Regions from separate parts of the Streptomyces sp. NPDC002176 genome, predicted to be linked through region 3. Evidence: riboswitches for the same ligand, from Rfam matches in the RefSeq annotation. Region 3 holds a riboswitch; each other region holds the start of a gene.
The links. Region 3 has a riboswitch for cyclic di-AMP ahead of ACI2LY_RS27625 (transglycosylase family protein). Riboswitches for the same ligand answer to the same signal wherever they lie in the genome.
Positions count from the first base shown of each region.

Region 1: another riboswitch for cyclic di-AMP. It lies ahead of ACI2LY_RS07775 (M23 family metallopeptidase); the one in region 3 lies ahead of ACI2LY_RS27625 (transglycosylase family protein).
Region 2: another riboswitch for cyclic di-AMP. It lies ahead of ACI2LY_RS13220 (transglycosylase SLT domain-containing protein); the one in region 3 lies ahead of ACI2LY_RS27625 (transglycosylase family protein).
Region 4: another riboswitch for cyclic di-AMP. It lies ahead of ACI2LY_RS22195 (C40 family peptidase); the one in region 3 lies ahead of ACI2LY_RS27625 (transglycosylase family protein).

Region 1 covers NZ_JBJDQW010000001.1:1,724,361-1,731,800, reverse strand. The annotation lists gene ACI2LY_RS07785 (M16 family metallopeptidase) at 1-1,234, shown strand, start outside; gene ACI2LY_RS07780 (M16 family metallopeptidase) at 1,231-2,619, shown strand; cyclic di-AMP (ydaO/yuaA leader) riboswitch at 2,852-3,005, shown strand; gene ACI2LY_RS07775 (M23 family metallopeptidase) at 3,018-3,761, shown strand; gene ACI2LY_RS07770 (GntR family transcriptional regulator) at 3,946-4,617, shown strand; gene ACI2LY_RS07765 (aldo/keto reductase) at 4,799-5,770, opposite strand; gene ACI2LY_RS07760 (PLP-dependent aminotransferase family protein) at 5,838-7,265, shown strand; gene ACI2LY_RS07755 (hypothetical protein) at 7,322-7,440, opposite strand, start outside.
Region 2 covers NZ_JBJDQW010000002.1:1,064,330-1,071,769, reverse strand. The annotation lists gene ACI2LY_RS13235 (ATP-grasp domain-containing protein) at 150-1,400, shown strand; gene ACI2LY_RS13230 (NAD(P)-binding domain-containing protein) at 1,444-2,646, shown strand; gene ACI2LY_RS13225 (HAD family hydrolase) at 2,712-3,539, shown strand; gene ACI2LY_RS13220 (transglycosylase SLT domain-containing protein) at 3,605-4,087, opposite strand; cyclic di-AMP (ydaO/yuaA leader) riboswitch at 4,091-4,326, opposite strand; gene ACI2LY_RS13215 (polyprenyl synthetase family protein) at 4,875-5,885, shown strand; gene ACI2LY_RS13210 (outer membrane lipoprotein carrier protein LolA) at 6,109-7,302, shown strand; gene ACI2LY_RS13205 (ABC transporter ATP-binding protein) at 7,341-7,440, shown strand, end outside.
Region 3 covers NZ_JBJDQW010000006.1:431,292-438,731, forward strand. The annotation lists gene ACI2LY_RS27610 (nucleoside triphosphate pyrophosphohydrolase) at 91-1,086, shown strand; gene ACI2LY_RS27615 (cytochrome P450) at 1,196-2,551, shown strand; gene ACI2LY_RS27620 (transglycosylase family protein) at 2,675-3,697, shown strand; cyclic di-AMP (ydaO/yuaA leader) riboswitch at 3,900-4,078, shown strand; gene ACI2LY_RS27625 (transglycosylase family protein) at 4,083-4,784, shown strand; gene eno (phosphopyruvate hydratase) at 5,090-6,370, shown strand; gene ACI2LY_RS27635 (septum formation initiator family protein) at 6,518-6,997, shown strand; gene ACI2LY_RS27640 (DUF501 domain-containing protein) at 7,043-7,440, shown strand, end outside.
Region 4 covers NZ_JBJDQW010000004.1:659,501-666,940, forward strand. The annotation lists gene ACI2LY_RS22185 (ATP-dependent Clp protease proteolytic subunit) at 18-644, shown strand; gene ACI2LY_RS22190 (hypothetical protein) at 652-960, shown strand; cyclic di-AMP (ydaO/yuaA leader) riboswitch at 1,302-1,515, shown strand; gene ACI2LY_RS22195 (C40 family peptidase) at 1,519-1,992, shown strand; gene ACI2LY_RS22200 (ATP-binding protein) at 2,072-2,542, opposite strand; gene ACI2LY_RS22205 (8-amino-7-oxononanoate synthase) at 2,765-3,895, opposite strand; gene bioB (biotin synthase BioB) at 4,074-5,273, shown strand; gene ACI2LY_RS22215 (adenosylmethionine--8-amino-7-oxononanoate transaminase) at 5,266-6,543, shown strand; gene bioD (dethiobiotin synthase) at 6,545-7,264, shown strand; gene ACI2LY_RS22225 (ABC transporter ATP-binding protein) at 7,419-7,440, shown strand, end outside.

The DNA of each region.
Region 1 (7,440 bases), on a different contig from region 3:
CGCGGGCCGCACCGGCCTCGCGCACCTCTTCGAGCACCTGATGTTCCAGGGCTCGGGCCAGGTCAAGGGCAACGGCCACTTCGAGCTGGTCCAGGGCGCCGGCGGTTCGCTCAACGGCACCACCAGCTTCGAACGCACCAACTACTTCGAGACGATGCCCGCCCATCAGCTCGAACTCGCCCTGTGGCTCGAGGCCGACCGCATGGGCTCGCTGCTGGCCGCGCTGGACGACGAGTCGATGGAGAACCAGCGCGACGTCGTCAAGAACGAGCGCCGCCAGCGCTACGACAACGTCCCCTACGGCACCGCCTTCGAGAAGCTGACCGCGATGGTCTATCCCGAGGGCCACCCCTACCACCACACCCCGATCGGCTCCATGGCCGACCTGGACGCGGCCACGCTGGAGGACGCCCGCGCGTTCTTCCGCACCTATTACGCGCCCAACAACGCGGTGCTCTCCGTGGTCGGCGACATCGACCCCGAGCAGACGCTGGCCTGGATCGAGAAGTACTTCGGCTCCATCCCCGGCCACGACGGCAAGGGCGCCCCGCGCGACGGCTCGCTGCCCGAGGTCATCGGGGACGAGCTGCGCGAGGTCGTCGTCGAGGAGGTCCCGGCGCGCGCCCTGATGGCCGCCTACCGGCTCCCGGAGGACGGCACGCGCGCGTCCGACGCGGCCGACCTCGCCCTCACCGTCCTCGGCGGCGGCGAGTCCTCCCGCCTCTACAACCGCCTGGTGCGCCGCGACCGTACGGCCGTCGCCGCCGGGTTCGGGCTGCTCCGGCTGTCCGGCGCGCCCTCGCTGGGCTGGCTGGACGTGAAGACCTCCGGCGACGTCGAGGTGCCGGTCATCGAGACCGCCATCGACGAGGAGCTGGCCCGCTTCGCGCAGGAGGGCCCCACCCCGGAGGAGATGGAGCGCGCCCAGGCCCAGTTGGAGCGCGAGTGGCTGGACCGGCTCGGCACGGTCGCGGGCCGCGCCGACGAACTGTGCCGGTACGCCGTCCTGTTCGGCGACCCGCAGCTCGCCCTGACCGCCGTGCGGCGCGTCCTCGACATCACTCCCGAAGAGGTCCGCGAGGTCGCGGCGGCCCGCCTGCGCCCGGACAACCGCGCCGTGCTCGTCTACGAGCCGAAGTCCCCGGAGGCGGTCGAGGACACCGACCTGCCCGACGACCCGGAGCACGAGGCCACCGTAGAGGCCGGCAACGACGACGAGGAGACGGCCAAGTGACCGAGCTCGCCCCCATGGAGTTCCACCCCCAGCCGCAGGCCGGTCAGGCCAAGCCGTGGGCGTTCCCGGCCCCCGAGCGCTCCACCCTGGACAACGGCCTGACCGTGCTGCGCTGCCACCGCCCCGGCCAGCAGGTCGTCGCCGTCGAGGTACTGCTCGACGCCCCCCTGGACGCCGAACCGGCCGGTCTCGACGGCGTCGCCACCCTGATGGCGCGCGCCTTCTCCGAGGGCACCGACAAGGACTCCGCCGAGGAGTTCGCCGCCGAACTGGAGCGCGCGGGCGCCACGCTGGACGCACACGCCGACCACCCCGGCGTCCGGCTCAGCCTGGAGGTGCCCGCCTCCCGCCTGGAGAAGGGCCTCACCCTGCTCGCGGACGCCCTGCGTGCCCCCGCCTTCGCGGAGAGCGAGATCGAGCGCCTGGTCCGCAACCGCCTGGACGAGATCCCGCACGAGCTGGCCAGCCCGGCCCGCCGTGCCGCGAAGGAGCTGTCCAAGGAGCTGTTCCCGTCCTCCGCGCGCATGTCCCGGCCGCGCCAGGGCACCGAGGAGACCGTCGAGAAGATCGACGCGGGCGCCGTCCGCGCCTTCTACGACCGCCATGTGCGCCCCGCCACCGCCACCGCGGTCGTCGTCGGCGACCTCGACGGCATCGACCTCGACGCGCTGCTCGCCGAGACCCTCGGCGCCTGGACCGGTACGCCCGGCCAGGCCCGCCCGGTGCCGCCGGTGACCGCCGACGACACCGGCCGTGTGGTCATCGTGGACCGGCCCGGCGCCGTGCAGACCCAGCTGCTCATCGGCCGGATCGGCTCCGACCGGCACGACCGCGTGTGGCCCGCCCAGGTGCTCGGCACCTACTGCCTCGGCGGCACCCTCACCTCCCGCCTGGACCGCGTCCTGCGCGAGGAGAAGGGCTACACCTACGGCGTGCGCTCCTTCGGCCAGGTGCTGCGCTCCGCCCCGGACGGCACCGGCGCCTCGATGCTCGCCATCAGCGGTTCCGTGGACACCCCGAACACCGGCCCCGCGCTCGCGGACCTGTGGACGGTGCTGCACACGCTGGCCGCCGAGGGGCTGACCGACGCCGAGCGGGACGTGGCCGTGCAGAACCTCGTCGGCGTGGCCCCGCTGAAGTACGAGACGGCCGCCGCCGTCGCGGGCACCCTCGCGGACCAGGTCGAGCAGCATCTGCCGGACGACTTCCAGGCGGAGCTGTACCGCACGCTCGCCGCCACCGGCACTGTGGAGGCCACGGCCGCCGTGGTGAACGCCTTCCCGGCCGACCGGCTGGTCACGGTCCTGGTGGGCGACGCCGCCCAGATCAAGGAGCCCGTCGAGGCGCTGGGCATCGGCGAGGTCAAGGTGGTCTCGGCCGAGTAGCCGACGCGAGCTTGCGCGTGTGGGCCCTGATGGCACATGAGTCGTCAGGGTCCACACGTGTGTTCGGGAGTGTGCTCGAACAGCGGTCACCAAATGTCCGGATTGAGGCGGAGGTTACCCCTCTGGCGTGTGGGATGCGCTACAAAAGTCCGGACCCGTTTGAAGATCCGCTCCCGTCCCCTTTAGCTTCTTCCGGGCTGTTCGTCAGGCAGTGCGCCGCGCCCGCGGCACCGGACAGTCATCGCCGAGTCCCCCGTAGGGGGAGCCGGGGACCCACCGCAGTCCCTGGGGTGAATCGGGCGCCCGCGCGCATGCGAGGGCGGCCGTAGGAGACCTTCCTGCTCCGAACCCGTCAGCTAACCCGGTAGGCGAGAGGGAAGGAAAGGAACAGCCTGCTCATGGCGTTCATGTGCGCCTCCGGGAAGCACCGCAAGCCCGGTCGGGTCAAGCGCACCACCGCGACCGCGGCCGGTGTGGCGGCCCTCACCACCGGTGTCGTCGGCACCCTCGCGGCCTCCCCGGCACTCGCCGCGGACAACTCCGTCGAGAACACCGGCCTCACCCCCGTCATCGCCGTCAGCGACACCCTCGCCGACGAGATCGCCGCGCAGGCCACCGCGCAGAAGGCGGCCGCCGAGCGCAAGGCCGCCGAGGAGGCCGCCGAGCGGGCCGCCGCCGAGCGGGCCCGCGAGGCCAAGGAGCGCGCCGCCCGCGACGCCGCGCGCAAGCTTCTCAACTCCTTCGTCATGCCGATCACCGGCTCCTACGTCTCCACCGCCTACCAGTCCTCCAGCTCCCTGTGGTCGTCCGGTTCGCACACCGGCATCGACTTCCACGCCGCCAGCGGCACCACGGTCCACGCGGCCGGTGCCGGGACCGTGGTCTCCACCGGCTGGGGCGGCGCGTACGGCAACGAGATCGTGATCAAGATGGCCGACGGCATGTACACCCAGTACGGCCATCTGTCGTCCATCGGCGTCAGCGTGGGCCAGCGGGTCGTCCCCGGCCAGCAGATCGCCCTGTCCGGCGCCACCGGCAACGTCACCGGCCCGCATCTGCACTTCGAGGCGCGCACCGGCCCCGACTACGGGTCCGACATCGACCCCGTCGCCTACCTCCGCAAGCACGGCGTGAACGTCTGACCCTCTCCTGCGAAAAGCCCCGGCCCACCCGGCCGGGGCTTTTCGCTGCCCGCTTTCCTCCGGGTGCTGTCCAAAAAATAGCCATGGATTCCGGTCCGCCATCGGAAATCTCCGCGCATTGCCATAGAGTCACGGAACAAGCGCGGTCGTCGGCGTTTCACGGGCATTAAGGCGGAGGTGGGTCATGCGTATTCCGGCGCACTCGGTGTGCACGGCGATCCGGGACGACATCGTCGCCGGGGTCCACGAGCGCGGCGCCCGGCTGACCGAGGAGGTCCTCGCCCGCCGCTATGGCGTCTCCCGCGTCCCCGTCCGCGAGGCGCTGCGCACCCTGGAGGCCGAGGGCTTCGTCGTGACCCGGCGGCACGCGGGCGCCTGCGTGGCCGAGCCCACCGAGCAGGAGGCCGCCGACCTGCTGGAGATGCGTCTGCTGCTGGAGCCGCTCGGTGCCGCGCGGGCCGCCCAGCGGCGCACCGAGGCCCATCTGAAGGTGCTGCGCGGCCTGGTCAGACTGGGTCAGGAGCGGGCGCGGCTCGGCAACAGCGACGACCTGCGCGCGCTGGACGGCTGGTTCCACGAGACGCTCGCCCAGGCGTGCGGCAGCCACGCGCTGACCTCGGCGCTCACCCAGCTCCGCCACAAGATCGCCTGGATGTACACCGTGGACGGCCCGGCCAGCCCCCCGGAGACCTGGGCGGAACACGGCGCGATCGTCGACGCGGTGGCACGCGGCGACGCCGAACGCGCGCGGGCGGTCACCGCGCTCCACACCGAGCGCGCGACCCTCGCCCACCGACCGCGCACCCCCACCCGGCACCCGCAACATGCTGTAAACACAGCGGGACTCCGGAATTAACACGGGCGCTGTATACAAAGAGGGATATTCGCGTGCCGGGCAATTGCGCTGCCCTTTTTCCGACGTGCCGCCATTCACCGACGGCGCGCTTTTCGTGGTGCCGGAATTCCCCGCGTCGATAGCGCGTCTTCGAAATGAGTGGGGGTGCATCTCTCGCCGCCTCCGGCGGGGTCTCGCAAGGTCATGAGGCGTTGTCGAGGCGGTGCCGCAGCTCGTCGTCCAGCTCCAAATCCAGGGCGCCGAGGCACTCGTCGAGCTGGTCCACCGAACTGACGCCGAGCACCGGCAGCACCGGCGGGTCGCCGCGCAGCAGCCAGGCGAGGACCACCTGGTTCCGCGTCGCGCCCAACTCGTTCGCCACGTCAGCCAGCACCGCCAGCCGACGCCTGCTGTCCTCGTGGTCGTACTGCTCGGGCAGGGGCCGGTCGGAGCGGGTGTACGCGCCGGACAGCAGCACCGAGTAGCCGAGCACGGTCAGGTCGGGCTCTTCGCGCGCGTAGTCGAGCAGCTCGTCGCTGATGTGCGGGTTCGCGCCGAACTCGGCGCCCGGCCGCGGCCGTAGGTAGGTGTGGCGCTGCTGGACGCAGGCGAAGCCGGGCAGCCCCGCGCTCCTGGCGATCTCACGGGCATGGGCGACGCGCCAGGCGGCGTGGTTGCTGCACCCGGTGACCCGGACCAGGCCGTCGGTCACCAACGACGCGAAGGTGGCCACGGTGTCTTCCAACGGTGTGCGCCGGTCCTCGATGTGGGCGAAGTAGACATCGAGGTGGTCGGTGCCCAGGCGGCTCATGCTGGCCTCGGCCTGGGCCCGGACCACTTTGTGGGACAGCCCTTCCGCGTGCTGCGGCCAGGTGGCGCCCGGCGGGTCGGGCAGCGCTCCTACCTTGGTGGCCAGTACGACCCGGTCCCTGGCCCGCCGGGACGCCAGCCACCGGCCCAACAGCTCCTCGCTCTCCGCACCGGTGCCGCCAGGCACCCAGAACGCGTAGGTGTTGGCGGTGTCGATGAACGTGCCGCCTGCGTCGGTGAACCGGTCGAGGATGGCGAACGCCCGCCGTTCGTCGACCGTCGTGCCGAAGTGCATGGTGCCCAGGCACAGCGCACTCACGCCGAGCCTCGACCCGCCGCCGTCGGACAAGGTCCGCTGTTCCATGTGAACCTCCTGTTGGTGATCGCGGATGACGCTAACGGCGATTGGCTCGGCCCTACGATCCATTCGCATGGAGGAATCCCGGACCAATCTCGCGTGGGGCGCGCTGCTCGACCTCCCGGGGGCGGGCGCGAAGCACGAGCGGCTGACCCGCGCGCTGCGGGCGGCGGTCCGCTCCGGGCGGCTGCCCGCGGGCAGTGCGCTGCCGCCGAGCCGCACCCTCGCCGCCGACCTGGGCTGTTCCCGCTGGGTCGTCACCCAGGCGTACGCGCAACTGGTGGCTGAGGGGTACCTGGACGCGCGGGTCGGGTCGGCCACCAGGGTGCGCTGGACTCCCGACACGGTGCCGGAGCCGCCGGAGGCCGACCGACCGCCGACACCACAGGCCCAGTTCGACCTGACCCCGGGCCTGCCGGATCTACGGGCGTTCCCGCGCGCCCGGTGGGGTGAGGCGGTCCGCGACCAGGCGCGCCGGGTGCCGTTCGCCGACCTGGGTTTCCCCCCGCCGGGCGGACACCCCGAGCTTCGCCGGGTCCTGGCCGACCACCTGCGCCGCTCCCGGGGCGTCGCGGTGGACACCGACGGCATCGTGGTCTGCACGGGCGTCACCGACGGCGCCGCCCGCCTGTTCCGGGCCTTGCGGGCCGAGGGGATCACTCGCGTGGCCGTCGAGGACCCCGGTTGGACGCGGCTGCGTCACGTGGCGCGTGAGGCCGGGCTGACCGTCGTACCGGTCCCGGTGGACGAGCATGGCCTGCGGGTGGCCGAGTTGGACCGCGATCCGGCGGTCCGGGCGGTGCTCACCACCCCGGCCCACCAGTTTCCGACCGGCGTCCCGCTCACCGCGGAGCGGCGCGCCGCGCTCGTGGAGTGGGCGCGGCGGATCGACGGGGTGGTGCTGGAGGACGACTACGACGCCGAGTTCCGCTACGACCACCGCCCGCTGGGCGCGCTCCAGGGGATGTGCCCGCAGCGAGTGGTGCTCCTCGGTTCGGTCAGCAAGACCCTGTCACCGGCCCTCGGCATCGGCTGGGTGGTCGCGCCGCCGCGGTGGCACCGGGTGCTGCGGGCGAGCGGCACCGTCCGGTCCGGCCCGCCGGTGCTGGACCAACTGGCGTTCGCCCGCCTGGTCCGGACCGGTGGCTATGACCGCCACCTGCGATCGGTGCGACAGCGCTACCGGGCCCGGCGGGCCGCCCTGCTCGACGCGCTGCGCACCCGGCTACCGACGAGCCAGGTCACCGGGTCGGCCGCCGGTCTGCACCTGGTGGCCCACCTCGGGGACGCCGTCGACGCGGCCGGTGTCGTCACGGCCGCGGCCGCCCGCGGGCTTCGACTGGTCGACCTGGGGACCTATCGAGTGGACCGCCGGGAACCGGCCGACTGCCTCGTCCTGGGCTACGGCAACCTCGCCGACGGCGCGGTCGACGCCGCCGTGGTCGTGCTCGCCGCGTCGGTGGCCGATCAGAGCGCGCACGACAGCGGACCACCGCGGTAGTCGACGGCATTCGGACCTGGTGGCCACGCCGAGACCGGCCCGATCGACCTGGCCTGTCACGCTGTGCGGTTCATGGCGATGGGGTCGAGCCTGAAGACGGCCGTCTTGTCGACATGACGCTCGATCTCATCGAGTGAGGCTTCCGGCTCGAACGGCAGACGCGGGTCCCGGTAGC
Region 2 (7,440 bases), on a different contig from region 3:
CGGGCCGTGTCTAAAGAGTTCGCAATGTCCGAGTAGTGCTTGTCGGAGGGATGTGTTCCGGCTTAGCGTCCTTCGGGGGACACGGACGGGGTGGGTCCGGTCCAAAAGGGGGACACGTGGGGGGACCCGTGGCCGGAAGCCGCTTCGGCGTGCCGTTCGAGGCGGACCGTGAAGTGCCCGGCCTGATAGTGAAGTTCGGCGGCTATCCGCTGCACCACGGCGGCGTCGGCGCGATCCGCAGCCTCGGCCGGCTGGGTGTGCCGATGTACGCCATCACCGAGGACCCGTACACACCGGCCGCCGCGTCCCGTTATCTGGAGCGGGCGTTCGTCTGGCCGACGACCGGCGCGGAGGAACCGGCCCACCTGGTCGAGGGGTTACGGAGGATCGGCCGCCGCATCGGCCGTCCGGCCGTTTTGATCCCGACCGACGAGGAGGCGGCCGTCCTCATCGCCGAGCACCAGGACGAGCTGTCCGGCGCCTTCCTGTTCCCGCGCGTCGACGCGACCCTGCCGAGGCGGCTGGCCAGCAAGCAGGGGCTGCACGAACTGTGCCAGGAGCACGGCCTCGCCACCCCGACGACCGTCTTCCCGCGCTCGCACGACGAGATCGTGGCCTTCGCGGACCAGGCGCTGTTCCCGGTGGTGGCCAAGAACCGTGAGGCATTCGTCCGGCGCAGCCGCCCCGCCGTGGGCGGCACCACCCGGATCGGCACCCGCGCCGGACTGCTCGCCCTCGCCCGCGATTGGGGCGACGACCCCGGCGTGATCCTCCAGGAGTATCTGCCGAGGGAGGCGGCCGAGGACTGGATCGTGCACGCCTGCTTCGACACGGACGCGAACCCGCTCGCCGTCTTCACCGGCGTCAAGGTCCGCTCCTGGCCCCCGCACGCGGGCATGACCGCCCACGCGTACGTCGTCGACAACCCCGAACTCGCCGACCTGGCCACGAGGTTCGTGAAACAGCTCGGCTTCGCCGGGGTCGTCGACCTCGACCTGCGCTTCGACCGCCGCGACGGCCAGTACAAGCTGCTGGACTTCAACCCCCGGATGGGCGCCCAGTTCCGGCTCTTCGAGAGCGAGTCGGGCGTGGACGTCGTACGGGCCCTGCATCTGGACCTCACCGGCCGGGCCGTCCCCGAGGGCGAGCAGCGGGCCGGGCGCAGGTTCGTCGTGGAGAACATCGACCTGCCCGCCCTGCTCGCCTACCGGCGCAGCGGCTACACCACCCCGTCCGCCCCGGCGCGGGCCGAGGGCACGGAGCTGGCGTGGTTCGCGGGCGACGACCCGATGCCGTTCCTCACGATGCTCGCCCGCTTCGGCCGCCCCGGCGCGAAGCACCTCTACCAGCTCTGGCGGACCAGCCGCCGGGGCGGCGGCACCCCGCAGTCCACGAAGTAGGCAAGGCCACGCACGTGGCGCACCGCGTCCTGGGAGGGACTTCGTGATCCGACCGGTTGCAGTCATCGGGGCCGGGCCGTACGGCCTGTCCACCGCCGCCCACCTGCGGGCGCGCGGCATCCCCGTACGCGTCTTCGGCGACCCCATGGTCAGCTGGCGCGACCACATGCCGGAGGGGATGCTGCTGAAATCCACCCCGGCCGCCTCGAACTTCGACTGCCCGCAGCCCGGCCACACGCTCGCCGACTACTGCGACGCGGCGGGCGTCCGGCGCCTGGTCACCGACGAGGACATCGTCCCGGCGGAGACCTTCATCGGGTACGGGGAGTGGTTCCAGCGGCGGCTGGTGCCGGATCTGGAGCAGGTCCGGGTGGTGTCGGTGGAGCGGGGGCGGCCCGGCGGGTTCGAGCTGAAGCTCGACTCGGGGGAGCAGTTCGCGGCGCGCGCCGTGGTGGTCGCCACCGGGCTCTCCGGCTTCGCCCACCTGCCCGCCGAGCTGGCCGGGGCGGCGCTCGGCGGGCCCGCGCTGGTCTCGCACAGCTCCCAGCACCATGACCTCGGCCGGTTCGCGGGCAAGGAGCTGATCGTCGTCGGCGCCGGACAGTCCGCGCTGGAGACCGCCGCCCTGGCCGCCGAGGCGGGCGCGAAGGTGCGGGTCGTCTCGCGCGGCCGGGGGAAGGTCGCCTTCGGCGCGCCGCCCTGGAAGCAGCCCCGGTTCCGGCCCGAGTCGCCGTTCGGCCGCGCCTGGTCGCTGTGGGCGCTCAGCTACCACGCCGACCCCTACCGCTTCCTGCCCGAGGCCACCCGGCACCTGCTGGTCCGCCGGGTGCTCGGTCCGCTCGGCGCCTGGTGGCTGCGGGACCGCTTCGAGGGCCGGGTGCGGGTGACGGAGGTGGCGCGGGTGGCGTCCGCCGAGGCGGTGGACGGCGCGCCCGTGCTCACCGTGCGTACCCACGGCGGCCGCACCGACCGGCTCACCGCCGACCACGTCATCGCGGCCACCGGCTACCGGGTCGACCTGGGCGCGCTGGACTTCCTCGGCCCCGGCCTGCGCACCGGCCTCGCGGCCACCCGGGGCGCTCCCCGCCTCGGCCCCGGCTACGTCTCCTCGCTGCCCGGCCTGTACTTCACCGGTCTGCCCGCGGCGGCGTCGTACGGGCCGGTGATGCGCTTCGTGTGCGGCACGGAATTCGCCTCCCCGCGGCTGGCGAGGCACCTGGCGGCGGCACACGGCGCGCGGAGCTGATGGGTACGTCAACTCCGGTGCGCGCGGGGTGAGTCGGGGGGACCCGTGATCCGTATTCTCTGATCATGGCCGCACCCTCCGCTCCCTCCCCGCGCTCCCGTCCCTCGCTCATCGCCACCGACCTGGACGGGACGCTGCTGCGCGGCGACGACACGTTCTCCGCCAGGTCGCTCGCCGCGCTCGCGGAGGCGGCCCGCGCCGGTGCCCGGCACCTGGTGGTCACGGGCCGCCCCGCGCCCCGCGTACGCCCCCTGCTGGCCGCGCTCGGCGGCACGGGGCTCGCGGTGTGCGCGCAGGGCGCCCAGGTCTACGACGCCGCGACCCACACCCTGCTGTGGTCGGTCCGGCTGGACCGGGAGCTGGCCGAGACCGCGCTCGGCAAGATCGAGGCGGAGGTGGGCCAGGTGCATGCGGCCGTCGACCAGGACGGCGTGGACGGGCTCACCCTGATCGAGCCCGGCTACCGGATGCCGCACCCGACCCTGCCCGCCGTACCGGTGGAGCGGCGCGCGGAGCTGTGGCGCGCACCGATCAGCAAGGTGCTGCTGCGCCACCCCGGCCTGTCCGACGACGAACTGGCGGCCACGGCCCGCTCGGTCGTCGGCTCGCTGGCCACGGTCACCATGTCGGGCCCCGGCACGGTCGAGCTGCAGCCGTGCGGGATCACCAAGGCGACCGGTCTCGCGCTGGCCGCCGAGCGCCTGGGCCGCGCCCGCCGGGACACGGTGGCCTTCGGCGACATGCCGAACGACATCCCGATGTTCCAGTGGGCGGCGCACGGCGTCGCCATGGCGGGCGCCCACCCGGAGCTGAAGGCGGTGGCCGACGAGGTCACCCTCTCCAACGAGGACGACGGGGTGGCCGTCGTCCTGGAGCGTCTCTTCGCCCGGTGACACGGGCGGCCCCCGCCGTACGCGCGAGGCGTGCGACGGGGGCGCGGTGCGACGGTTGTACCGGCTTAGTACGGGCCGTTGACGTTGTCGATCGAGCCGTAGCGGTGGAACGCGTAGTTGCAGGCGGCGGTGATGTTGGCGACCGGGTTGTACGGGTCGAAGGAGGTGCCGGCCACGTGGTACGTGGCGAAGGTGGGGTCGATCACCTGGAGCAGGCCCTTGGACGGGGTGCCCTTGATGGCGTTGATGTCCCAGTTGTTGATGGCCAGCGGGTTGCCCGAGGACTCGCGCATCACGTTGCGGTGGATGCCGTTGTAGGTGCCCGGGATGCCCTTCTCGGCCATGATCGCCAGGGACTGGCGGATCCAGCCGTCCAGGTTGTTCGGGTACACGGTGGAGGCGGCGGCGGGCTTGGCGGCCGGGGCGGCGGAGGCGCTGGTGGCGCCGATGAGGGGGAGCGCGAACATCGCGGCACCGGTACCGGTGACGGCGAGCGTGCGGACGATGCGCTTGGTGCGGGCACGGCGCGGCTGAGCAACAGCAGACATGTCGAAGTTCCTCTCCGTCGCCTGCGAGGTGAGCTGTCGGGTTCGGGCGGGGAGGTGCCCGGCCGCGTCGTCCCCGGTGCCCGTCGGACACCGGGGACGATTTCGGCTTCACCCCGAGCCGTCCCGGCGCGACATGGGTCGCACCGGTCCGGCGGCTTACCTGGGTCCCCCGCTCCTGCCGTACGAATGAGTTCGTGAGTGGGTGTGTCAGACGCGGCAGGATTCGGCGTTCGCCTGACAGGGCGGGAACGTATGCGACCGCACATGTCCGGAACAAGTACCGGATTCACCCGAAGTACTAGTTGACCTTGGTCTGTCCCAAATGGCCTACTTGATCCTTTGCGGTCGCCAACCCTCAACTTCCGTACCGGGCACGGTGAGAAGGGGGTGAGAGGGGGGTTCGCGGGGGTAGGCGCGGAAGAGCGGCCCGCGTGAGCCAACTCACGGAATCGCAAAATACGCAAAATCAGACATGGGGGATTATGTGCATTTGGGCCGTCTGTGGGTATTAGGGAGTGTCGGTCCCGTCGGGGCGGAACCTCTGGGGCACTCCCGTTCGTTGGACCGGCATGACCCCCGGAGTGCCGGATCGTCCGACCGACTCCCCTCATATCGACCCTTGTCCATCCATCCAGGACATGCCGGACGAAAACCGATACCTCGTGAGCTGGACCGGTGGGTGCGATCGGTGATCCAAAGAGGACCGGATACGCTGACTTGACTGATGGCAGCGACCTATCGACAAGCCGTGAAGTCGCCAGCAGACACCAGCAGACAGGAGAACCTCGTGACCGTCGTCGGGCCGTTCGGGCTGAGCGTGCGGGACCAGGCACTGGAAGCCGATGTCCAGGCCGGACTGGCGGCTGTCGAGGCGGGCCTGCTAGAGGCCACCAAGAGCGAGGTCCCCTTCATCACCGGCTCCGCCCAGCACCTGGTGCGGGCCGGGGGCAAGCGGTTCCGTCCGCTGCTCGTGCTGCTGTCCGCCCAGTTCGGCGACCGGCACGCCCCGCGCATCGTGCCCTCCGCCGTCGTCGTCGAGCTGACCCACCTGGCCACGCTCTACCACGACGACGTCATGGACGAGGCGGCCGTGCGGCGCGGCGTGGACAGCGCCAACACCCGCTGGGGCAACTCCGTCGCGGTGCTCACCGGTGACTTCCTCTTCGCCCGCGCCACGCAGATACTCGCCGATCTCGGCCCCGAGGCCGTCCGCGTCCAGGCCCTCGCCTTCGAGCGCCTCGTCACCGGCCAGATACTGGAGACCGCGGGTCCCCAGGACGGCCGCGACCCCGTCGAGCACTACCTCGACGTGCTCTCCGGCAAGACCGGCTCCCTGGTCGCCGTGTCCTGCCGGTTCGGCGCCATGATGTCCGGCGCCGACGAGAGCGTCGTCGACGTGCTCACCCAGTACGGCGAGCGCCTCGGCGTCGCCTTCCAGCTCGCCGACGACGTGCTGGACATCGCCTCCGACTCCGACGAGTCCGGCAAGACCCCCGGCACCGACCTGCGCGAGGGCGTGCCCACGCTGCCCGTGCTGCGGCTGCGCGAGCGCGCCGCCCGGCTCGGCGAGCCCGCCGACCTCGCGCTGTGCGAGCTGCTGGACTCCGACCTCACCGACGACGCCCGGCTCGCCCAGGCGCTCACCGCGCTGCGCGCCCACCCCGCGCTGGACCAGGCCCGCCGCGACGCGGTGCGGTACGCGGAGGAGGCCCGCGCCGCGCTCGCCCCGCTGAAGGACTGCACGGCGAAGACGGCGCTGATCGAGCTGTGCGACGCCGTGGTGCACCGGGCCGGCTAGGACGTGCCGCTGCCCGACCCCTACGGGTCGGCGCGGGCGTCCGGTGCGTACGTCATACCGCAGGCGTACGCCGAGTTGGCTCCGTGGGCTGACGTTTGAGGACTGCCGAATTGGTCTGATGGGAACCAGGGAAACCACCACTCCTCACCGATCCGGGTGAGAATGGCGGCTCAGGTGGAACCCATAGAGCGCAGCCGCCGCCGACGACGGAGGTAAGGCAGACATGGCACCGTACGAATCCGACCACGCGACCGGCACCGGCCCCGACGAGGACCCGCGTACCGGCCGCCGCAAGGCCGCCCGGTACGTCGTGCCCGTCGCGGTGGTGGGTGTCGCGGCCGCCACCATCGGGCTGGTCCCGGCCCTCGCCGCCTCCGGCGACCCGGACCTGCCGAAGATCAGCGCCCAGCAGCTCGTCGAGAAGATCGCCAAGTCCGACGTCCAGCGGATGTCCGGCACCGTCAAGGTCAGCACCGACCTCGGCCTGCCCGACCTCGGCTCCCTCCAGGGCACCATGGGCTCCGGCGAGCAGGGCGACGGCTCCTCCGCCGACCCGCGCACCAAGCTCACCGAGCTGACCTCCGGCACCCACACCCTGCGGGTGGCCGCCGACGGCCCCGAGAAGCAGAAGGTCTCGCTGCTGGAGCGCGACGCCGAGTACAGCCTCATCCACAGCGGCAAGGACGTGTGGGGCTACGACAGCGCGAGCAACGAGGTCTTCCACACCACCGCCCAGCACTCCGGCGAGCAGGGCGACAAGCGCGGGCACCAGCCGTCCGCCACGCCCGACGACTTCGCCAAGGAGGCCCTGAAGTCGGTCGACGGCACCACCTCGGTCACTGTCGACGGCACCACCCGGATCGCGGGCCGCGACGCCTACCAGCTCGTGATCAAGCCCAAGCAGGCCGGTTCCACCGTCCGGGACGTCACCATCGGCGTCGACGCCAAGACCGGGCTGCCGCTGAAGTTCACCCTCGCCCCGAAGAGCGGCGGCGCCCCCGTGTTCGACGCGGGCTTCACCAAGGTCTCCTTCGCCGCGCCGCCCGCCTCCACCTTCGACTTCCGCCCGCCCAAGGGTGCGAAGGTGACCGAGGAGAAGCCGGGCAAGGACGAGCACGCTCCCGACTTCGGCGGCCAGTTCGCGCCGGGCGACCTCAGCGGCGCCGACACCATCGGCGAGGGCTGGACCACCATCGCCAAGTTCGACACCGGCGCCAAGGGCGACAAGTCGTCCCAGCAGGGCGGCGCGATGGGCGGCTTCCTCGGCTCGCTCGGCGACCCGGTCTCCGGCGACTTCGGCAAGGGCACCGTCTTCTCCACCCGCCTGGTCAACGCCCTGATCACCGACGACGGCACCGTGTACGCGGGCGCGGTCACCAAGAACGCCCTGGTCAAGGCGGCCGACGCGGACAAGTAGCCCGCCCGCCGGAGCCGCCCGACACACGAAGGGGACCGATGGAGCCACCGTCCGCCACCGGAGAGGAAGCCGCGCCGGTCATCGCCACGCGCGGCCTCACCAAGCGGTTCCGGGGCGGACAGCTCGCCGTGGACGGTC
Region 3 (7,440 bases):
GCGCGGCGCGTCGGGCATACGATCACAGGACTCTCCCCTCCCTGTGGATAACTTGACCCGTCCTTCCGCGTCCTGGGTTACGTTCGGATCGTGAACGCAATCAGCCCCGAAACCGCCCCTGGCCGCATCGTCCTGCTCACCACCAGCCACCGCGTCGCCCCCGGCCTGCTGTCCTGGCCCGCCTGGCAGGCGCTGCGTACCGCCGACGCCGTGCTGTGCGCGGACGGCGCCCATCCGCAGGTGCCGTATCTGCGTGAGGCCGGCATAGCGGTGTCGGAGGCGTCCCCCACCGCCGAGGAGCTGGTCGACGCCTGCGCGGGCGACCGGACCGTGGTCGTCGTCGCCACCGGCGAGGGGGAGCCCGCCCTCACCGACGGCCTCGCCCGGCTCGCCGGGTCCGGTCGGGTGCGGATGCCCGAACTGGAGCTGCTCCCCGCCTCCTACGACCTGCCCGGCGCCCGCCTCCTCGACCTCGTCCAGGTCATGGACCGCATCCGCGCCGAATGCCCCTGGTCCTCCCGGCAGACCCACGAGGGCCTCGCCAAGTACGGCATCGAGGAGGCGTACGAACTGATCGAGGCGATCGAGGCCGGAGACCGGGAGGAGCTGCGGGAGGAGCTGGGCGATGTGCTGCTCCAGGTCGTCTTCCACTCCCGCATCGCCGAGGAGGACCCGGACGCGCCCTTCTCCATCGACGACGTCGCCGGGGGCATCGTCCGCAAGCTGATCCACCGCCACCCCCATGTCTTCGGCGAGGAGGAGGCCGAGACACCCGAGGACGTCAAGGTCCACTGGCTGCGCACCAAGGCCGAGGAGAAGCAGCGCAGCTCGGTGACGGAAGGCGTTCCCCTCGGGCAGCCCGGCCTCGCCCTCGCCGCCAAGCTGGCCTCCCGCGTCCGCACCGCCGACCTTGACGTCCCCCTGCCCCAGGGCGACGGCATCGGGTACGAGTTGCTGGACCTGGCCGCCCGCGCCGAGGAAGCGGGCGTCGACCCGGAAGCGGCCCTGCGAGCGGCGGCCCGCGTCTACCGGGACGCGATACGCACAGCCGAGGGCGCACCCGCGCCGGAGGACGACACCGAGTAGCCCGGACAGGAGACCCAGGAGAAAGGACGACACCGAGTAGCCCGGACAGGAGACCCAGGAGAAAGGAGCCGACCCGCCCTCACCCCGGCCCGCCGGATACCGTCGGGGAGTGACCCACCCGCACCGCCCCACCCCCGACGACCCCACCCCCGGAGCCCCCGCCGGACCACCCACCGAGGCCCCCGCCCCGGACCTCTTCACCTGGGAGTTCGCCGCCGACCCCTACCCCGCCTACGCCTGGCTCCGGGAGCACGCTCCCGTGCGCTGGACCAAGCTGCCCAGCGGGGTGGACGCGTGGCTGGTCACCCGGTACGCGGACGCCAAGCAGGCCCTGGCCGACCAGCGGCTCAGCAAGAACCCGGCCCACCACGCCGAGACCGCGCAGGCCAAGGGCAAGACCGGCATCCCCGGTGAGCGCAAGGCCGACCTGATGACCCACCTGCTGAACATCGACCCGCCGGACCACACCCGGCTGCGCCGCCTGGTCAGCAAGGCGTTCACCCCGCGCCGGGTCGCCGAGTTCGCGGGCCGGGTGCAGGAGCTGACGGACGACCTCATCGACCGGTTCGCCGAGCAGGGCTCGGCCGACCTCATCCACGAGTTCGCCTTCCCGCTCCCCATCTACGCCATCTGCGACCTGCTCGGCGTCCCCCGCGAGGACCAGGACGACTTCCGGGACTGGGCGGGCATGATGATCCGGCACGGCGGCGGGCCGAGGGGCGGGGTGGCGCGTTCGGTGAAGAAGATGCGCGGCTATCTCGCGGACCTCATCCACCGCAAGCGCCAGGCACTCCCCGCCGAGCCCGCGCCCGGCGAGGACCTGATCTCGGCGCTCATCCGAGCCTCCGACCACGGCGAGCACCTCACCGAGAACGAGGCCGCCGCGATGGCCTTCATCCTGCTCTTCGCGGGCTTCGAGACCACCGTCAACCTCATCGGCAACGGCACCTACGCCCTGCTCACCCACCCCGAGGAGCGCCGCAGGCTCGAGCTCTCGCTGGCGGCGGGGGAGACCGGACTGCTCCAGACCGGAGTGGAGGAACTGCTCCGCTACGACGGCCCGGTGGAGCTGGCGACCTGGCGTTATGCCACCGAGCCGCTCACCATCGGCGGCCAGGACATCGCGGCCGGGGACCCGGTGCTGGTGGTCCTCGCGGCGGCGGACCGCGACCCGGAGCGGTTCGCCGACCCTGACCTGCTGGACCTCGGCCGCCGCGACAACCAGCACCTGGGGTACGGGCACGGCATCCACTACTGCGTGGGCGCCCCGCTCGCCCGGCTGGAAGGCCAGACCGCGCTGGCCACCCTGCTCACCCGGCTCCCGGATCTGCGGCTGGCGGCCGATCCGGCCGAACTCCGCTGGCGCGGCGGGCTGATCATGCGTGGACTGCGCACGCTGCCGGTGGAGTTCACACCGGTTGGTCCCAGTCGTGAAAACACACATGACGGACGTTCAACTATGTGATCTTCACGTGATCTGTGCGGCATGAACTTGTGACAAGCGATCGTCTGCCGCTACGTTCACCCATCAGTGTGGCGCCGAGCACCAGTTGCCACGCCGTACTGCTGTCGCACGAAAGGCAACCGCATGCTCTCCGGGAACGGTAGGCACCGTCGACCCCGCCAGGCTCCGGCGCTCCTCGTCGCGGCCGGCGTGACCACGTCCGCCATCGCCATCCCGCTCCTCGGGGCGGCGAGCGCGAACGCGGCCGACGGCACCACCTGGGACAAGGTCGCCGAGTGCGAGAGCGGTGGCTCCTGGAGCGCCGACACCGGCAACGGTTACTACGGCGGCCTCCAGATATCCCAGGACGACTGGGACAAGTACGGCGGCACGCAGTACGCGGCCAGCGCCGACCAGGCCAGCCGTTCGCAGCAGATCTCGGTGGCCGAGAAGATCCTCGCCGAGCAGGGCACCACCCACTGGGCCACCTGCGCCCTGCTCGCCGGACTGACCTCCGACTCCGCCTCGGTGGACGTCGACACGGGCGTCAGCGAGTCCCCGTCCGCCGACCAGGGCGGCTCGGACAGCGGTGCCGACCAGTCGAGCGAGGCTCCCGAAGCGGGCGCTTCGTCCGATGGTTCCGACTCGTCCGGACTGGGGGATTCGTCCCCGTCGTCCGACTCCTCCGCCAAGGAGACCGGCAAGCCGTCCGCGAGCGCCGACGAGACGGCCGGTTCCGGCCACTCCGGCAAGGACACCGACACCTCCCGCTCCGGCGGCTCCGCGCCCGCCGCGTCCGACGGCGGCTACAAGGGCGGCGGTTCGGCCCCCAGTGCCCCGGCCGCCAAGGAGTCGGACGACTCGTGGGAGACCGGCGGCTCCTGGAGCCTGGTCGACACCGGCGACCTCGGCGGCGGTGGCCGTCACCGGGGTGGTAGCGCCGAGGAGAGCGTGACGGAAGGTCAGCACGCGGCCGCCACGGGCCGCCACGCCACCGCCTCCCCGAGCGGCTACACCGTCCGCGACGGTGACACGCTCGGCTCCATCGCCGACTCCCTTGACGTGGCGGGCGGCTGGGAGGCCCTGTACGCCGCGAACAAGCAGGCCATCGGCTCGGACCCGAACCATGTCGACCCGGGGCAGACCCTGAAGCTGCCGGGCGAATAGGGCCAACAGGCTTCATGTAGCGGCATTTGACGCCCCGCTATCCTCTTATATGTCCTATTTGGCGAAAGTGTGGGATGACTCTCAGAAGACCTGATCGTTTTTGAAATTCGCCGCGAGGCGTGTCTACGGTCGGGACCGCTCGTCACCACGAGCACCCGTGGCCGCAACGCCGAATCCTGCCAGCGGCCGTCGGGGACAATCGTCGCGTCAAGCGCCGTAGGCAGGAGCGGGGGACCCAAGGTAGGTGCCCGAACCGGTGATTGACGCCGGGACGGGCTTGGGGTGGAGCCACGCCTTCCGGAAGTACCAGGGAGGGGTGGCCGGGCAACTCAACCGGCCCGAACCCGACAGCTCACCTCGCAGGCGTCGGTGAGGGGATCGATCCATGCTGTTCTCCAGCAAGGGCAAGCGCCGTCGCCCGTCCAAGACCGTCCGTGTCCTCGCGCTCGCCGGTGTCGCCGGTGCGGCCGTCGCGGGCCCGGTGATGGCGTCGGGCAGCGCGTCCGCCGCCACCGGTTCCGAGTGGGACGCCGTCGCCCAGTGCGAGTCGGGCGGCAACTGGTCCATCAACACCGGCAACGGGTACTACGGCGGTCTGCAGTTCTCCGCCTCCACGTGGGCCGCGTACGGCGGTACGCAGTACGCCGCCACCGCCGACAAGGCGAGCAAGGAACAGCAGATCACCGTCGCCGAGAAGGTGCTCTCCGCCCAGGGCAAGGGTGCCTGGCCGGTTTGCGGCACGGGCCTGTCCAGCACGCCGTACAGCGGCTCGGCCGCCCCGGCTCCCTCCACGGACACCAAGACGGAGGACAAGGCCGCGGCCGACACCTCCGACCGCACCTCCGACGACCAGGCCGCGTCCCGCTCCACCGAGCGCCCGGACGCGAGCAAGACCGTCACCACCCCGACCGGTGACAAGGTCAAGAAGGGCGATGGCGAGTACAAGGTGGTCAAGGGCGACACGCTCAGCTCCATCGCCACGAAGCACAAGGTCGACGGCGGCTGGAAGAAGCTGTACGACCTGAACAAGGACATCGTCGAGAAGGCCGACTTCATCTTCCCCGGCCAGATGCTGCACCTGAAGTAACCGCGACCCGCTCACGGGGTCGGCCCCCAGCCCGATCGGCCCCTGAGCTTCCGGTCCTTCCACGGACCCCCGCCCCGGCGCGCTTCCCCCGCGCGCCGGGGCGGTGCGCGTTCCGCCCCCGGCCCGCCTGTTGCCCAGAACCCTTTGTTCCGGGCCTGAACAATAGGTACGGTCTCCCTGCACCACCCCGTCCACGAGGCGGTCGGTCGATGGCCGGCACCCCTGGGACGGTTAGGCTCTAGACGCAAGGCATGCCATCCGGCGCGCCCCGCACTCATCGCGTCACATCCACGAAGGAGATGCTCGTGCCGTCCATCGACGTTGTTGTAGCTCGGGAAATCCTGGACTCCCGAGGCAACCCCACGGTCGAGGTCGAGGTCGGCCTCGACGACGGCAGCACGGGTCGTGCCGCCGTCCCGTCCGGCGCCTCCACCGGTGCCTTCGAGGCCATCGAGCTGCGTGACGGTGACCCGAACCGCTACCAGGGCAAGGGTGTCGAGAAGGCCGTCCTCGCCGTCATCGAGCAGATCGGCCCGGAGCTGGTCGGCTACGACGCCACCGAGCAGCGCCTGATCGACCAGGCCATGTTCGACCTGGACGCCACCGACAACAAGGGCTCGCTCGGCGCCAACGCCATCCTCGGCGTCTCCCTCGCCGTCGCCCACGCCGCCTCCGAGGCCAGCGACCTGCCGCTGTTCCGCTACCTGGGCGGCCCCAACGCGCACCTGCTCCCGGTGCCGATGATGAACATCCTGAACGGCGGCTCGCACGCCGACTCCAACGTGGACATCCAGGAGTTCATGATCGCCCCGATCGGCGCGGAGTCCTTCTCCGAGGCCGTCCGCTGGGGCGCCGAGGTCTACCACACCCTCAAGAAGGTCCTGAAGAACAAGGGCCTCGCCACCGGCCTCGGCGACGAGGGCGGCTTCGCCCCGAACCTCGGCTCCAACCGTGAGGCCCTCGACCTCATCCTCGAGGCCATCAAGGAAGCCGGTTACACCCCCGGCGAGCAGATCGCCCTCGCGCTCGACGTCGCCGCCTCCGAGTTCTACAAGGACGGCAAGTACCTCTTCGAGGGCAAGGAGCGCTCCGCCGCCGAGATGACGGAGTACTACGAGGAGCTGGTCGCGGCCTACCCGCTGGTCTCCATCGAGGACCCGCTGTTCGAGGACGACTGGGCGGGCTGGAAGGTCCTCACCGACCGCATCGGCGACAAGGTGCAGATCGTCGGCGACGACCTCTTCGTCACCAACCCCGAGCGCCTCGCCCGCGGCATCGAGGAGGGCATCGCCAACGCCCTGCTGGTCAAGGTCAACCAGATCGGCTCGCTGACCGAGACCCTGGACGCCGTCGAGATGGCCCAGCGCAACGGCTACAAGTGCATGATGTCCCACCGCTCCGGCGAGACCGAGGACGTCACCATCGCCGACCTGGCCGTCGCCACCAACTGCGGCCAGATCAAGACCGGTGCCCCGGCCCGCTCCGAGCGCGTCGCCAAGTACAACCAGCTGCTGCGCATCGAGGAGATCCTCGACGACGCCGCGGTCTACGCGGGCCGCAGCGCCTTCCCGCGCTTCAAGGGCTGATACCCCGGCGCGGGTCGGCGCGGGGCCGCCCCCGCCCGTCGTACGTACGTCCCCGGACCCGGTCCCGTACCGTGTCCGGGGACGTACGCGCGTCAGCGCACAGCAGGAACCCCCAGCACAAGAGGCACAGCGGAGGCGGAGGGCCAGATGGCCGCGAGGGACCGGGACCGTTTCTCCACCACGACCAGGCTGCGGCTGCTCGGTGAGCAGACGGCGGCCCGCGTCTACCGGTCCCAGACCAAGCGGCAGGCCCGCCGCCCCTCGCGCCTCACCGGACGCGCCGCCCTGCTGGCCCTGGTGCTGTGCTCGATGATCGTGGCGCTCGCCTACCCGATGCGGCAGTACGTCTCCCAGCGCGCCGAGATCGCGGACCTGAAGAACCGCCAGGAACAGGCCCGTGCCCGGGTGGAGCAGCTCAGGGACGTCAAGGCCCGCTGGCAGGACGACGCCTACGCCGAGCAGCAGATCCGGCGCAGGCTGCACTACGTCATGCCCGGCGAGACCGGGTTCGTCGTCATCGACCCGGGCGCCGCCAAGCAGTCCCGCACCGACCGGGGGGCCGCCCACCGGCCCTGGTACGCGAACGTCTGGGACGGCGTCGACAAGTCCGACGCCTCAGACCAGTGACCGGCACCCGCCGGTGACCGACACAAGCCACTTACGGAAGCAGTCATGGAAACGCCCCCGCCCCACACTCCGCGTACCGAGCCCACCGAGGCGGACATCGCCGCCTTCGAGCTCCAGCTCGGCCGCCCGCCGCGCGGCCTGCGGGCCATCGCCCACCGCTGCCCGTGCGGTCAGCCGGACGTCGTGGAGACGGCGCCCCGGCTGCCCGACGGCACGCCCTTCCCGACGACGTACTACCTGACGTGCCCGCGCGCCAACTCGGCCATCGGCACGCTCGAGGCCAACGGCGTCATGAAGGAGATGACCGACCGGCTGCAGACCGACCCGGAGCTGGCCGCCGCCTACCGGGCCGCGCACGAGGACTACATCCGGCGCCGCGACGAGATCGAGGTGCTGGCGGGCTTCCCCAGCGCGGGCGGCATGCCCGACCGGGTGAAGTGCCT
Region 4 (7,440 bases), on a different contig from region 3:
ATCAGGAGGGGTGTGCCATGACCCGATCGAACGCCCGACATGTCCTGCCCGAGTTCACCGAGCGCGACGGAGGCGTCCGCCGCACGCTCGACCCGTACTCCAAGCTGTTCGAACACCGGATCGTGTTCCTGGGCACGCCGCTGGACGACACGGCGGCCACGGATGTGATCGCCCAGCTCATGCAGCTCGAACACGCCGCCCCGGACCGGGACATCACGCTGTACCTGAACTGCCCCGGCGGCGACTTCCACGCCATGACGGCGGTCTACGACACGATGCGCTACGTCGGCTGCGACGTGGGGACGTACTGCCTGGGCCAGGTCGCCTCGGTGGCCACCGTGCTGCTCGCGGCCGGTACGCCCGGCAAGCGGTTCGCGCTGCCCGGCTCGCGGGTGGTGCTGCGTCAGCCGGAGCTGACCGAGCCGGTGCAGGGGCAGCCCAGCGACCTGGAGATCAAGGCGGCGGAGCTGGTCAGGGCGCGGGAGCTGATGGAGGAGCTGCTCGTGCGGCACACCGGCCGGGACGCCGCCACCGTCACCGCGGATCTGGAGCGGGAGCGGGTGCTGGACGCCACCGGCGCCCTGGAGCACGGCCTGGTCGACGGCGTCGTACGCGACCGCAAGCAGCTGCCCGGCGCCCGGTGAGCGGGCCGTGCTGCCGGAGGAGCTGCCGCCGCTGCCCGCGCTGACCCGCGCCGAGGGCGAGCTGATCGACCGTTATCTGGAGGCGGCCGACCTGCTGGGCCGGATCAACCCGGCCCGGCACGGGGACACGTACCGGGCCCTCAGGGCGGCGCAGGCGCTGGTGCGCACGGCGGCCGCGCTCCGTGACGCGCTCGCGCTGATGCACGGGCGGGGCGAGGCGGAGCTGTACGGGCGCACGCTGGCACACGCGCTCCGGGTGCTGGACGGGGAGCGCCGGGCCGCGCGCGTCGCGCTCCCGCCCGATGACGTCGGCTGAGCCGGACACCGCCGTCGGCCGGACGGGGCACGGCGTGTCGTCCGCCGCGCCGAAACGGGCCGAACGTGCTACCGCCGACCGGTGTATCTCCGCGCCCGTTTCCGGACCCGCCGAGTTGCGCGCGGCGCGCCCGGCGGGCCGACGCGCGGCGATCGAATCCCAGGTCCGGGGCCATGCAGGGGAATTGACGGCGGCTCGGACATACCCCTGTCCACCCGAACGGGTGAGTGGTGAGTAACACCACAAACCCCCGGTTCCATTGGGATTTTCGGACAGGAGTGGGCCAAGATCCCTGTCTGACGACAAGACCCCGCCACAACGGCGGGGCGCATCCGGGCGGACGCCGAGTCCTGCCGCCACCCGGATGACCGGTCGACAGAAGTGCATCGGCAGGAGTGGAGGACCCGAGCAAGACGGGTCGCCGGGACGGATGTCCGCGAGACGCGGACGATCGTGCCGAGCAGCCCTTGGGGTGAAGCCGTGGTGACACGGCCGGGCAACTTCGCCAGCCCGAATCCGACAGGTCATCCTTCACAGGCGGCTGACGAAGGGTTGCGCATGACTGCGCTCAATCGTGTCCCGTCGCTGATGGCCCGGGCCGGTACGGCCTCGGCCCTCACCCTGGCCGCCGTGGGCGGCTCGATCATGGTGCCGGGACTGGCCACCGACGCCTCCGCCGCGACCACCGCGTCGAAGGCACTGAAGGTCGCCGCGTCCAAGAAGGGCGCCCCCTACCGCTACGGAGCCACCGGGCCGGGCCGCTTCGACTGCTCGGGCCTGACGCTGTACTCGTTCAAGAAGGCGGGCAAGAAGCTGCCGCGGACGGCCGCCCAGCAGTACAACAAGACGCACCACATCTCCTCGGGCCACCGCAAGGCCGGTGACCTGGTGTTCTTCCACTCGGGCTCCAGCGTCTACCACGTCGGCATCTACGCCGGTAAGGGCAAGATCTGGCACGCGCCGAAGTCCGGGGACGTGGTGCGGCTCCAGAAGATCTGGACCAAGAGCGTCTGGTACGGCCGGGTCAACTAGCGGCGCCGGAACACGGCTGGGGACGGCTTCCGCGGGCGTACACGCGCCCCGGAGCCGGTTCCTGGCCCCGCCGGGGCTCTCAGCGGGCCGGTGAGGGCTCCGGGCGGGCCGTGACGGTCAGCGGCCGGTCCGGGACGCTCCAGGGCAGCTCGACGAAGACGGTCTTGCCGCCCTCGCGGGTCGGCCGGACCCGGAGCTTGCCGCCGCACTCGACGGTGAGACACCGGATGATGGCCATGCCGCGCCCGTTGTCCTGGGCGACCGCCGCCGGGAGCCTCTTGGGCAGCCGCGGGTGGCTGTCCGTCACCCCGATGAGCAGCAGCTCGTCCCTGGCCAGCACGATGTCCACGGTGAAGGTGGGCGACTGGCCCAGGGTGTGCTGGACGGCGTTGGTGGCGAGTTCGGAGACGATGAGGCGCACCGTGTCGGCCACCTCGTCGTCCGAGGGCAGCCCCCAGCCCATCAGGGTGCCCACGACATAGGACCGGGCCGTGGAGACCGAGGCGGGATCGCTCGGCAGAGTGACGGATGCTTCCAGATGGTCTGCCATGGCGAAGTCGTCCCTTTCCCACGGGCGGCCCGCCGACCTCCCACACGCCGCGCGGCGACGCGGGGCGGAGGCTTCGGACACGGTCCCGCTCTGGTGCGTGCAGGTCACCCTGCCATCACGGGGCCGGTCCGGGGAACCAACCCCCCAGATACGCGGACATCTGTCGCTCAACGGGGTGAACTCTGCGACGTGCGCCCGTATTTGACGGGGTTTTTCCCGACCTCAGCTGGGCCGAACGGCGGTGATGACCCGAACGGCCCGTTCGATCTCCGCCCCGGACAGGTCCGCGCGGGCGGTCAGCCGCAGCCGGGAGACGCCGTCCGGGACCGACGGCGGGCGGAAACATCCCACCGACAGACCCTCGGCACGGCAGTCGGCGGCCCAGCGCACCGCGGCGTCGGCGGACGGCGCCCGTACGGAGACCACGGCCGCGTCCGGGCGGACCGCCGACAGACCCTCGGCGGTCAGCCGGGCGTGCAGTTCGGCGGCGACCTCCCGGACGCGCGCCGGGCGCTCCGGTTCGCGCCGGAGCAGCCGCAGCGCGGCGAGCGCCGCCCCCGCGGCGGCCGGGGCGAGTCCGGTGTCGAAGATGAACGTCCGCGCGGTGTTGACCAGATGGCCGATCACCCGCGCCGGGCCCAGCACCACCCCGCCCTGGCTGCCCAGCGACTTGGACAGCGTCGCGGTGACCACCACGTCGGCCGCGCCCGCGAGCCCGGCCGCGTGCGCCGCGCCCCGGCCGCCCTCCCCCAGCACGCCGAGCCCGTGGGCGTCGTCCACGACCAGCCCGGCCCCGTGCTCCCGGCAGACGTCGGCCAGTCGGCGCAGCGGGGCGGCGTCGCCGTCGACGGAGAACACCGTGTCGGAGACGGCGATCGCCTCGCCCCGGTGGGTCGCCAGCGCCTTGGCCACGGCCTCCGGGTCGGCGTGCCCGACGACCTGGGTGGTGCCGCGCGCCAGGCGGCAGCCGTCGATCAGGGAGGCGTGGTTGCCCGCGTCGGAGACGATCAGCGAGCCGTGCGGACCGAGCGCGGTGACGGCGGCCAGGTTGGCGGCGTACCCGGAGGACAGGACGAGGGCCGCCTCGAAGCCGCAGAACGCGGCGAGTTCGGCCTCCAGCCGGGCGTGCAGCTCGGTGGTGCCGGTGACGAGGCGCGAGCCGGTGGCGCCGCCGCCCCAGGTCCGGGCCGCGTCCGCCGCGCCCTCGACGACCTCCGGGTGGCGGGCCAGGCCCAGATAGTCGTTGCTCGCCAGATCCAGCAGGGGCGAGTCGGCGGGACGGGGGCGCAGGGTCCGCAGGAGTCCGGCGCGGCGGCGCGCCTCGGCCTGCTCGTCGATCCAGCCGAACGCCATGGCTCCTCCGGGCTTTCGCTCACACGGGTTGTATAGACACACGGGTTTTGTAGACAACAGACAGACACTAGCGGCGCGGAGAGCCGCCCATGATGTGGCAATACCCACACGGTGAACCCCGGTCGTTGTGCGAAGTCTCCTTGGCCCCGGGCGGTCGGGTAGGACAGGATCAAGCCTCATGGACCTGCTGAACACGCTGGTGGACAAGGGACTGCGGCGCGAGACGCCGACGCGCGAGGAAGCACTCGCCGTGCTCGCCACCTCCGACGACGACCTGCTCGATGTGGTGGCCGCGGCCGGCAAGGTGCGGCGGCACTGGTTCGGCCGCAGGGTGAAACTCAACTATCTGGTCAACCTCAAGTCGGGCCTGTGCCCGGAGGACTGCTCCTACTGCTCGCAGCGGCTGGGCTCCACCGCGGGCATCCTCAAGTACACCTGGCTGAAGCCCGACCAGGCGTCCGAGGCGGCGGCCGCCGGGCTCGCCGGGGGCGCCAAGCGGGTGTGCCTGGTGGCGTCCGGGCGCGGACCGACGGACCGGGACGTGGACCGGGTCTCCGACACCATCAAGGCCATCAAGGACCAGAACGAGGGCGTGGAGGTGTGCGCCTGCCTCGGCCTGCTCTCCGACGGCCAGGCGGAGCGGCTGCGCGCGGCGGGCGCCGACGCCTACAACCACAACCTCAACACCTCCGAGGCGACCTACGGCGAGATCACCACCACCCATACCTACGCCGACCGGGTGGACACGGTGCACAAGGCGCACGCGGCCGGTCTTTCCGCCTGCTCGGGGCTGATCGCGGGCATGGGTGAGCGCGACGAGGACCTGGTGGACGTGGTGTTCGCGCTGCGCGAGCTGGACCCGGACTCCGTGCCGGTGAACTTCCTGATCCCGTTCGAGGGCACCCCGCTGGCCAAGGAGTGGAACCTCACCCCGCAGCGCTGTATGCGCATCCTCGCCATGGTCCGCTTCGTCTGCCCGGACGTGGAGGTGCGGATCGCGGGCGGCCGTGAGGTGCACCTGCGCTCGCTCCAGCCGCTCGCGCTGCACCTGGCCAACTCGATCTTCCTCGGGGACTACCTGACCAGCGAGGGCCAGGCGGGCAAGGCCGACCTGGAGATGATCGCGGACGCCGGGTTCGAGGTGGAGGGCGCGGACGAGGTGACCCTGCCGGAACACCGGGCGGCGGCCGGTGGCGGCTGCGGCTCGCACGCGGCGGCGGGCGGGTGCGGTACGGACGCGGAGTCGGCCGGGTGCGGTTCGCACGCGGGGGGCGGCGTCTGCGGTACACCCGAGGCTTCCGCGCCCGCCGAGCCGCGCACCGATCTGGTCGCCGTGCGCCGCCGGGGTGCCGGGACGGACCTCGCGCCCAATGCCTGACCTGGATACGGCCGAGCTGCTGAAGCTGGACCGGCGGCATGTGTGGCATCCGTACGGTCCGATGCCGGGCCGCAGCGAACCGCTCGTCGTGGAGTCGGCGAGCGGGGTCCGGCTGCGGCTGGCGGACGGCGCGGAGCTGGTCGACGGGATGTCGTCCTGGTGGTCGGCGATCCACGGCTACCGCCACCCGGTGCTGGACGAGGCGGCGCGCGCGCAGTTGGGGCGGATGAGCCATGTGATGTTCGGCGGGCTTACCCATGAGCCCGCCGTACGGCTGGCGAAGCTCCTTGTCGACATGTCGCCCGAGGGTCTTGAGCATGTCTTCCTCGCGGACTCCGGCTCGGTGTCCGTCGAGGTGGCCGTCAAGATGTGCCTGCAGTACTGGCGTTCGCTCGGCCGTCCCGGCAAGCGGCGCCTGCTGACCTGGCGCGGCGGCTACCACGGCGACACCTGGCACCCGATGTCGGTCTGCGACCCGGAGGGCGGCATGCACGGGCTGTGGTCCGGCGCGCTGCCCCGCCAGGTCTTCGCGGACGCGCCGCCCGCCGCCTACGAGGAGGCGTACGCGGAGCATCTGCGGTCCATGATCGAGCGGCACGCGGACGAACTGGCCGCCGTGATCGTGGAGCCGGTGGTGCAGGGCGCGGGCGGGATGCGGTTCCACTCCCCCGCGTATCTGCGGGTGCTGCGCGAGGCGTGCGACGCGCACGACGTGCTGCTGGTGTTCGACGAGATCGCCACCGGCTTCGGGCGTACGGGCGCGCTGTTCGCGGCGGAACATGCCGCGATCTCGCCCGATGTGATGTGCGTGGGCAAGGCGCTGACCGGCGGTTATCTCACGCTGGCGGCGACCCTGTGCACCGCGCGGGTGGCCGACGGCATCTCGCGCGGCGAGGTGCCGGTGCTCGCGCACGGGCCGACCTTCATGGGCAACCCGCTGGCCGCGAGCGTGGCCTGCGCCTCGGTCGAGCTGCTGCTCGGGCAGGACTGGCGGGGCGAGGTGAAGCGGATCGAGACCGGTCTGCGGGAGGGTCTCGCCGAGGCCGCGGAGCTGCCCGGTGTCCGGGACGTACGCGTGCTGGGCGCCATCGGCGTGGTCCAGCTCGACCACGAGGTGGACATGGCGGCCGCGACGCGGGCCGCCGTGCGGGAGGGCGTGTGGCTGCGCCCCTTCCGCGACCTGGTCTACACGATGCCGCCGTACGTCACGGACGACGCGGACGTGGCACGGATCGCGCGCGCGGTGTGCGCCGCGGCGCGGGAGGGATGACATGCCGGTACTGGTGATCACGGGCACGGGCACGGAGATCGGCAAGACGATGGTGACGGCCGCCGTGGCGGCCGCCGCCCTCGCGTCGGGCCGCTCGGTGGCCGTCCTGAAGCCCGCACAGACAGGCGTACGCCCGGACGAACGCGGCGACGCCGACGAGGTGGCCCGCCTGGCGGGCCCGGTCACGGCCCGCGAACTGGCCCGCTACCCCGACCCGTTGGCCCCCGCCACGGCCGCCCGCCGGGCCGGTCTGCCCCCGGTGCGGCCGCAGGACGTGGCCGAGGCGGCGGCCAAACTGGCCACCGACCACGACCTGGTCCTGGTCGAGGGCGCGGGCGGCCTCCTGGTCCGCTTCGACCCGGAGGGCGGCACCCTGGCCGACGCGGCGTCCTTCCTGGGCGCCCCGGTCCTGCTGGTCGCCCCGGCGGGCCTGGGCACCCTCAACTCCACGGACCTCACGGCCCGCGAACTACGCTCCCGCGAGCTGGAGTTGACCGGCGTGGTGATCGGCTCCTGGCCGGCCTCCCCCGACCTCGCCACCCGCTGCAACGTCACCGACCTCCCGGAGGTGGCCGCAGCCCCCCTGCTGGGCGCACTCCCCCAGGGCACGGGCCTCCTGCCTCCGACGGAGTTCCGCACCCAGGCACCGTCCTGGCTGTCGCCCCGGCTGTGGGGGACGTGGGACCCGGACGGGTTCCGGGAGCGGGAGGGCGCGGAGTAGGGACGTACGGGCGCGGAGTAGGGACGTACGGATTCCCCCCTGCTTGCATCCACCGCTCCACCGATTGCCGAACATCGTTTCAGGTGTGGTTCGGGTCACACTAGGCTCGGCCATGGCCGAGGGATCGGGACGTCGAGGCGACGGGGAGTGCATCGTGTTCACATCTGCTGCTCAGG